One region of the Paenibacillus sp. J22FR83 genome, then DNA from elsewhere that is predicted to be linked to it. Evidence: predicted binding sites of a transcription regulator. Region 1 holds the regulator's gene; the other holds the start of a gene.
The links. The regulator LexA, encoded in region 1, represses DNA repair genes until DNA is damaged. The targets are predictions, from matches to a motif close to CGAACATATGTTCG.

Region 1 (4,435 bases):
ACCTTGATGGAAAATCGTGAAATCGTCGCTGTTCGCCTTTTCATCGAAAAAGATGGCTGGGTTGCTTACAATATTGATGATCCTGACTTTATTAAAGCTTAATCCAGCGTTCATGCAAACAAGAAAGCCCAATAGCACTTTAGACCATTGCGTCTTAAGCAGCTGTTGGGCTTTATTTCTATTGAAATTAACCTTTATCGATGATCGGTAAAATATCCTGAAGACGTGATACCTCATAAGCAGGTACAATTTCATCGCCACTCTTAAGTCCGTGATGATTAATCCAAATGTTGCGCATGCCAATACTTCCAGATCCTAAAATGTCTGTAGTCAGCTTGTCCCCAATCATAATGCCCTCTTCTTCACTAATTTCTAGAAGACCCAAAGCATAACGGAAAATGGCGGCAGCTGGCTTCCCTTGCCCAAATTCACCAGAAATCACGATATGATCAAAATAGGATGCAATCTCAGGCACTCCTGCTAATTTCTCTTTTTGCAAGTCAGGTGAACCATTGGTTAAAAGAAGAAGTTTGTATTTCCCTTTCAACGCATCTAATACTCGGAAGGTTTCTTCATATACATAAGGACGACTGCGACGTTCGGCAGCAAATAATTCCCCAAGCTTGTACCCTAACTCACGATCTTCAATTCCTAATCCCGCAAGTCCTCTAGTCCAAGATTCTGTTCGGTAGCCAGGAGCCAATTTCTCTAATTTACGGAAGTTCTCATCTTCGCCTTGCGTGAAGTTAGCCCATAGTCCTTCAAAAGGGTTAATCCCAATCATTTTGGTAAATGGGAACGGCTCGTATGATTCATATAAACTCCTAGCTTCTTTACGAACAGATGCTTCTAATTCCTCTGGGTTCAAGCCATTCACATGCTTCGCCGCCTCTGCACATGTTGCAGCAAAAGCCTCCTCCACACTACGATCATCCCATAACAGTGTATCATCCAAATCAAACAGAACAGCTTTCAACGTCATCATTCATTTCCCCTTTGAATGTAGTATCTATTGTAGTAAGGTTATTTCTCTTCGTCAGTAAACTTAATGGAATCTAATTGAACTTTCAGGTTACCCCTGAATGCGTTAATATAGATTTTCCTTAGCTCATTTCGCTCATCAATCTCTGCGTCAGTTAGGCCAACGGTCTTCGCCTTCCGAGCTAGTTCATTGATTCGCTCAATTGTCTTATCCATGCTGTCACTCATTGTAATCCTCCCAGTCAAAATTTCATATGATTACTACTTTGCCATCACCGATTAGGAATGTCAAGGAAACAACGCAAAGAGACATAGCAACAGGTGGCTATGCCTCGAACAATCATCTATAGCATGAACTATTAATAGCTCATTATGGTAGTAATATAACTTGTCCTTCTTGCAAGGAACTGTTCGATAAGTGATTAAATGATCTCAATTTCTCAACGTAAGAACGTGTGTTCTCACTTTTCTTTTTGTGAGCTTCTGCAATCCCCCAAAGCGTATCACCACTCTGAATAACAACCTTCTCGTGTTGCGTAGCTTTGGCTACTGCTTGTGCGGAAGTGATCGGTGTTGACACTGTTACTGAGCCTTCACCAGCATAGGCTTGTACGATCGCACCGAATGAAAACACAGTTCCAAGAATTACTGCTATCACTAAGAAACGAAGTAGTAGCTTCGCATATACCTGTTTAATCGTCATCCTTTTGGATGCATGAGCAGTACCTTGAAGTGTTGTTCTTCCATTAGATTGTGAATAAGCCATATACATAAAATCATCCCCCAAACATTTGTTCTGTTTTTAGAATAACACGAACACATGTTTGAGTCAACCATTTCTCGAACTTATGTTTGTACGAACTCGGGTTCTATGTTATACTTTGGGTAATGATTACCAGTATTGGAGTGATATCTTATGAGTAAAATTTCGCAGCGTCAACTAGCAATCATGGAATTCATTAAGAGCGAAGTGAAAGATAAGGGGTATCCGCCTTCCGTTCGAGAAATCGGCGAAGCTGTTGGACTTGCCTCCAGTTCTACCGTACATGGCCATTTGGAACGTCTTGAGAAAAAAGGCATGATTCGTCGAGATCCTACCAAACCGCGTGCAATTGAAATTCTAGGGCTTGATGGCGCCGAATCTCAATTCGCAGTGTCCGTCGCTCGTGTTCCCCTTGTTGGTAAAGTAACAGCTGGTGTTCCTATTACAGCCACTGAGAATATCGAAGATTACTTCCCTCTTCCTACAAGTATGGTCGGTGACAACAACGTGTTCATGCTGAGCATTATGGGAGACAGTATGATTGAAGCTGGTATTCATAATGGTGACTATGTGATCGTTAAACAACAACAAACCGCGAATAACGGTGATATCGTTGTCGCGATGACGGAAGATGATGAAGCTACTGTTAAGCGTTTCTACAAGGAGAAGGATCATATCCGCCTTCAACCAGAGAACTCCGCTTTACAACCTATTCTTTTGAAGAATGTAACGATTCTTGGACGAGTAATTGGATTGTTCCGGGATATGTAAGTTCGGCAGATATCACAAAAAAAGCAAGGCTCTCCAAGTGAATTTCACTTAAGAGCCTTGCTTTTTACATTTAAAACGTCAATACCCAGTTCCCTGCACGGAAGATTGGTTCGATCGAACCATCAGCCAGTTCCCCATCGATTTCAAGCTCTGCAGAACCGATCATGAAGTCTACATGAATTAATGAGCTATTCCCTCCGCGATCCTTTAACTCTGCATTCGATAGCTTCGTACCATCCTTCAAGTTAATTGGGTAACAACTACCCAATGCCAAGTGGCATGAAGCATTCTCGTCAATGCCTGTGTTGTAGAAAATACGATTCAAATTGGAAATCGGCGAATCAAAAGGTACGAGTGCAACCTCACCTAAATAGCGTGCGCCTTCATCCATATCCAACAAACGTGCCAAGTGCTCATAACCCACCTCTGCTTGAAAGTCTACTACCTTTCCAGCTTCGAACGTAAAAGAGAACCGGTCCACTAAAGCCCCGTTGATATTTAATGGCATCGTACTTGCAACTGTACCATTAACACCAGTTCGGTTAGGAATGGTGAACACTTCTTCTGTCGGCATGTTGGCCACGTAACGCACACCGCGCGAGTTTTTATTATCCCCACCTAGCCAAATATGTCCTTCCGGTAGCTCGACGCGTAAATCCGTCCCTGTAGCCCGGTATCGCAATGCTTTATAACTTCTTTCATTCAACGAGCTATGTATAGCTTTCAACGTATCCAAATGTGACTGCCAAGCCTCAATAGGATTTTCTTCATAGACACGGTTAATTTTAAAAATAGCATCCCACATCGCAGGAACTCGCTGCTCCTCGGGCAGATCACCATACACAATAGAAGCCCAAGCCTCCGTAGGAGCTTTAATTAAACACCAACTGAACTCACCTGTTCGCACATATTGCTGATACTTGCTTCTTGCTGTTGAAGCGGCTTTCGATGCTCGAGAAATTAAACTGGCATCTATACCATCGTATAAATTCGGATTCGGTACTTTAATGTTCAATAAAGCCCCTCCGTTTTCAACAAAACGTTCGAGCATCGTCGTATACCACTCTGGATAGTAATCCATTGAATCCTCGGATGCATAGTCAAATTTATTACGAGTTACCACATCATCCTGCCAATGCACATGGACAAAATTTGCTCCAGCCTCGTAAGCTTTCTGCACGATTAATCTTGTTAAATCCAATGTCTCAATGGGTGCTTCCACCAACAAATCCTGACCTTTATTTAAGTTAACACCGATTCGAATGACTAACTCTGCATACTTCTCTAAATGACGATTTAAATTATCCATTGTTCAATTACACTCCTTCGCATTAAAAAGCCCATCAGTACATGCTATGCGAGTCTGAAGGGCGATACGTATCTAACTGTCCCTCTAATCATACAATACCCGATTAGTGATTAGCAATGAATGGAGCACAGGAGTCTGCGTTGAGCTAATCTACTACTCAAGAGGTGTTATCGAGGGATGTTGGTCAAATTTTGGGAATGAGTTTTCCCCTATCGGGCTTTGGTAGCTCGGATTTTGGTGATGGGCTTGGAAGGTAAGCTAGTTGATAAGTTTTTGAGTTGCCGGTGGGCTGAGTTGCTGAAAGGTAAGTTGATAAATGGTGTATTTGGGGGCTAGAAACTAATGAGAAACTTGAATTAACTGGAAAATACACAGGTATTTGGACTGACTTTCTTCAAAAACTCTACTTAGATGGAAAAAATGTAGTTATTTTCGCCATTACCGATCAAATCGTGTGAAATGGTTAAAATTAACTGTATGAAAACCCCCGACGCTCAGCGTCGAGGGTTTCAATGATCCTAGTAGAGGGATAGATATTGATCTCTTTCCCATTGGTGAACTTGTGTGCGGTACATATCCCACTCAATTTCTTTTAACTCATAGAAATGCGC
Region 2 (4,435 bases), on a different contig from region 1:
GGATCGAACTAATATTGGCGGTGTGGAACGTGGTGTTTGATACTTATAGTCCGTCGACTCCTTAACAAGTAATAGCGTAACATGAATATATGCTTATTTGATTAAAGGAGAGAAAAAAATGTTTAGCAAAAAAATATTATTGGCAATTACATGTTCAGCAATGTTAAACGGAATTACTGCAGGGAGTACTTTCGCTACGGATCCAAATGCTTCAAATGACATTCAGTTTAAAGAATTCCGCTACTTGGATAAAGAATTAGACAGAATTTCTCTGGATACGGCTTCAATACCGGATGGGACACGCGACGGTCACCTCACCGTCTTGCTAGACGCAGGAGAAGGAACAGAGATCCTATCGATTACAATGAAAACAGCCGATGCCGATGGAAGAGACACAAGTCACGGTATGTGGAAAACTTGGAAAGAGAAAACGGATATTGGTACTCTACTTGCCGTTTTTCACGATGGTAAAAGCGTCAATACAAGCTTTCAAAAAACGCTAGGCATGTTTAAAGGAAAAGTACAGTTTGAGTTATATGCTTCGGATAACAATGGAATGAAACTGGGTGAATATTATTATTTGGAAATCCTAACGAGTAAAGGACCTGTGAAATCGGATGTAGCCCCTTTTTCAGAAAATGAAGTTTCTTACGCACCCGTAGCAATTCGGGAATTTAGTTGGTTGGACTTGGATTCAGATCGTACAGGAGTTGCCGAGTTTGGCGCTGATCATGTGAAGGAAGGACATTTTAAATTAAAACTTAATTTTGCACAAAAAACAGATATTTCAGCCGTAATTCTGCGTGGAACGGACAAGGATGGCGGCAGCGCTCCAGGCATTTGGAGAACAAATAGAGCAGGAACCGGGTGGTTGCTTGGTATTACACAGGGTGAAATGGTTGTGACACCAGGATTTAAAAAGGATGTTAAAGAACCGGTTGGTTCGTTTAGGGGAAACATTGTCTTCGATTTATATGCCAATAATAATGGTTCTATAAAAAATGGCGAGTATTATCTTGTTGAGGTTGAAACTCCATATGGTACAGTCAAATCACAGCCAGTGAAGTTCGGCGACCCGGCATCCAACTATGTCAATCACGCACCGCTTGGATTTAAAAGCATATTTTTGAAGCTGGATTCCAACGCAGCAACTATTGATGAGCAAGAGCACACGCTTGAAGTGGCTCCTTTCACACTTGATGGTCGAACCATGGTGCCAATTCGCTTTATTGGGGAAGCATTAGGAGCGAAGATTGAATGGCATGCTCAAGAAAGACGAGTGATACTTCAAAAAGAAGGAAGTAAAGTTGAACTTGTAATTGATCAGAAGGATGCCTTTGTGAATGGTGCTGCTACGGAATTGGATTCACCGGCTGTCATTCGCGATGGAATAACGCTAGTCCCCGTTCGTTTTGTTAGTGAAAGTTTGAAAATGAAAGTGTTTTTTGAAGATGGAGAGATCACGATCACGGACGCGAAAGAACAGAAGAGTAAGTAGACGAGCCCATTTTCACCATAGGAGGCAAGCCAATGATTCATCAGTTAACCGAACGTTTTGTTTATATGTCCGCTGACGGTTCTGTTGACCGACCAATCCTAGGCGCAATCCTCGGAGATGATCGAACTCTCTTTCTAGATGCAGGCAACTCACTACGTCATGCGTCAACGTTCCGCGAGGCAGTGAGGAATGAGTATAACTCTCGACCTTGTATAACTGCGTTGACACACTGGCACTGGGATCATAGTTTCGGTGCGGCTTATGACCCATCATCACCGCTCGTCGCCACAGAAATGACGCATCAAGCCCTTCAACAGCTACTCGGCTTAGACTGGTCAGAGGAAGCTTTGGACGAACGTGTCAGGCAAGGAAAAGAGATCGAGTTCTGTGCTGACTATATAAAAAAGGAATATGATGGCATAGATCGAGACATCCAGGTTGTGCTTCCGAACATTACGTTTACCGAATCTTTAACGCTCCTTTTAGGTGCAGTATCCTGTCAAATCCACCATATTGGCGGTGTTCATGCAAATGATTCTTGCATCATGCATATTCCCGAGGAAAAGATTCTGTTTCTCGGGGATGTTCTCGGACCGGCAATTTACGATGGACCGCGATATTATGTTGCTCGGGATTTTCTTAGGATAGTAGAAAAGATTAAACAGTACCCAGCAGCTTGGTACATCGAGTCCCATCATAGGCCTGTTAGGGCTGAAGAGTTCTGGCAGGATTTAAACGAGTATTGTGCACTGGCCGAACTAGTTACTGAGTATGATGACCAACAGCTCATTGAACGTGAATTAGTAAATCGGATCGGCAGGGAACTGGTCGGTGGGGATAGAGAAGCCATCCATCAATTTCTGCTCGGAGAACAACGTCGTAAATCTAAACAAAGTTCAACTGACTAATACGTTTGGTAGTAACGTATTTCCCTAGGCGCTTACTACCCCCTTTACCTCTCGAGTAGTGAAAGTAAAATAGAGTGACTGGAACAAATGTTCTGTGAGTGGGGGAGACTATTGAGTAACTATGTTCGTGAAAATAATAAAATAATAAATGTGTTGGCCGCGGCTTTAATTGATCAACAGTTTGTAACTGTAAAAATTTATAACGATTCAGGGGATACTCATTTTACAGGCTTGATTACCCAAATGGATCAAGCGATAAGACGGGTGAAGTTATCACACGAGAATGGCATTGATTGGGTGCAGAAACAATCCTCACCTGTAGTGACTATTTACATTTTCATAATGAGTAATTTATCCAAAAGACTTGAGTTATCCAGTCTTTTTTTGCTGAGAGCTGAATGTCTTTTTGCAGGAAGTGTACAGACTTAGTAATGAAATTTACGTTGCTTCGTGTTCACAACCTCAAAAGGTGTAAATAACAAGCAACAAGTTCAGAGGAAATGAAAAATAACCCCGTTCTCAAATTTGAGAATGGGGTTATTAATCTTTAAATACCTCTTTAATAATAACTTTGGCCTTCTTCACATCACGAATATTATGCCTCAGGAGTATATCTACAATTTCTTGTATTTCCTCTTCTTTTTCACTTAGTTTTGTTTTACTACTTTTTGAATAACTGAATAAATCGTGAACCTCAATATCCAATGCTTCAGCAATTTTAGCTAAATTAAGCATGGAAATGTTTTTCTCAGCTCTTTCAATACCACCGATATAAGAAAAATGAAATCCTGCTCTTTCACCTAACTGCTCTTCGGAAAGCCCCTTTTCCTTACGATAATCCCGTATCCGAGATCCTATATATTTCAAAATATGATCAGACATGTCTACATCTCTTATATAAAGTGTAGACAAAGGAAAAAAGAAGAGACATACGCCGTTTGATATCAAAACTTATTTTGATAATTATATATATCAATTCTAGCAGTTGAGTCAATAATGTTACTAAGATAGTTTACTAGATTTAAGAGAAGGAGGTGATGAATAGTGATATTAACAAATTTACTGCCGTTGGATATTGCTAAGATAACTAGTGAGGGTATTAATTATAACGGTCATTTTTACACGACTCCAATTGCTATTAAGGAGCAATGGTTTCACCCATCCAATATTGATGAGAATAAAACTGTCTGCGTTTGTGCTGTTCCTGATAAACAAGATTTTATCTTGGTGCTGCTTGAAAAAGTTGGTTTGGTTTGGGCTTCAAAGAAAATGATGTCCGAACCCATAGATTCTGAAATTATAGAAGCATATTACGAGGCGTTTAATGAACTAAAGAAGAGGTGGAAAAATCAAAAAAGCAAATTGAAGAAAAAGGGGGGACATTAAACTTGAGAATGTCATTTTGTCGACGTTCGGATTTTTATCTAGAAGAAAGTTTGTCTAGTTATTTACATCGGGTTTCAATTCTAAATCGTTATGAGTCAATTTCATATATGCTAACAGAGTGTGAGATCTCATTAACAAGATATTCTAGCAATTTGTATACTCAACAACAACTCAATATCATTAGTAGTTTAACAACAAAATCTTTAGAATCACTTCATAGTCATTCCAACTCTTTAATTGAGAATCTTTTAGGCAATTATCTAGCAGTTAAATTAATTATGAAAAGTCGAGTTAAATATTGTTCAACATGTATGAAAGAAAGTGTGTATCATAAGTTACCCTGGATTCTGTTTCCTTTAAATGTTTGCCTAGAACATAGTACTGTTCTTCTTGAGAATTGTTATGGTTGTAATTCACCCATTTCACTGAGAAGTGTGATGGGTGGAGTCTGTGAGAAATGTAGATTTACTCTGACAAATGCTGTTTCAGAGAATATTGAACTAATTAATTCAATAATTGCGCCACAAATGTACTTATACAAAAGTCTATTTGTTCCTTCAATGGCTAATCCTATATTAGGATTAAAGATTGATGAATTCTTGAGGCTAGCAGATTTAAGTTATTTTTTACTAGAAGGTATGAA

Region 2: AC58PV_RS06520 (YolD-like family protein) is a predicted target of LexA. The motif match lies at 2,487-2,500, and genes of this name have one in related genera.

What each region holds. Positions count from the first base shown of each region.
Region 1 covers NZ_JCAUAM010000004.1:33,787-38,221, reverse strand. The annotation lists gene AC58PV_RS08565 (1,2-dihydroxy-3-keto-5-methylthiopentene dioxygenase) at 1-102, shown strand, start outside; gene AC58PV_RS08560 (HAD family hydrolase) at 188-982, opposite strand; gene AC58PV_RS08555 (DUF896 domain-containing protein) at 1,024-1,209, opposite strand; gene AC58PV_RS08550 (LysM peptidoglycan-binding domain-containing protein) at 1,352-1,753, opposite strand; gene lexA (transcriptional repressor LexA) at 1,898-2,515, shown strand; gene AC58PV_RS08540 (aminopeptidase) at 2,586-3,824, opposite strand; gene glnA (type I glutamate--ammonia ligase) at 4,343-4,435, opposite strand, start outside.
Region 2 covers NZ_JCAUAM010000003.1:121,561-125,995, forward strand. The annotation lists gene AC58PV_RS06510 (copper amine oxidase N-terminal domain-containing protein) at 98-1,498, shown strand; gene AC58PV_RS06515 (MBL fold metallo-hydrolase) at 1,531-2,406, shown strand; gene AC58PV_RS06520 (YolD-like family protein) at 2,518-2,835, shown strand; gene AC58PV_RS06525 (helix-turn-helix domain-containing protein) at 2,947-3,288, opposite strand; gene AC58PV_RS06530 (hypothetical protein) at 3,451-3,792, shown strand; gene AC58PV_RS06535 (TniQ family protein) at 3,801-4,435, shown strand, end outside.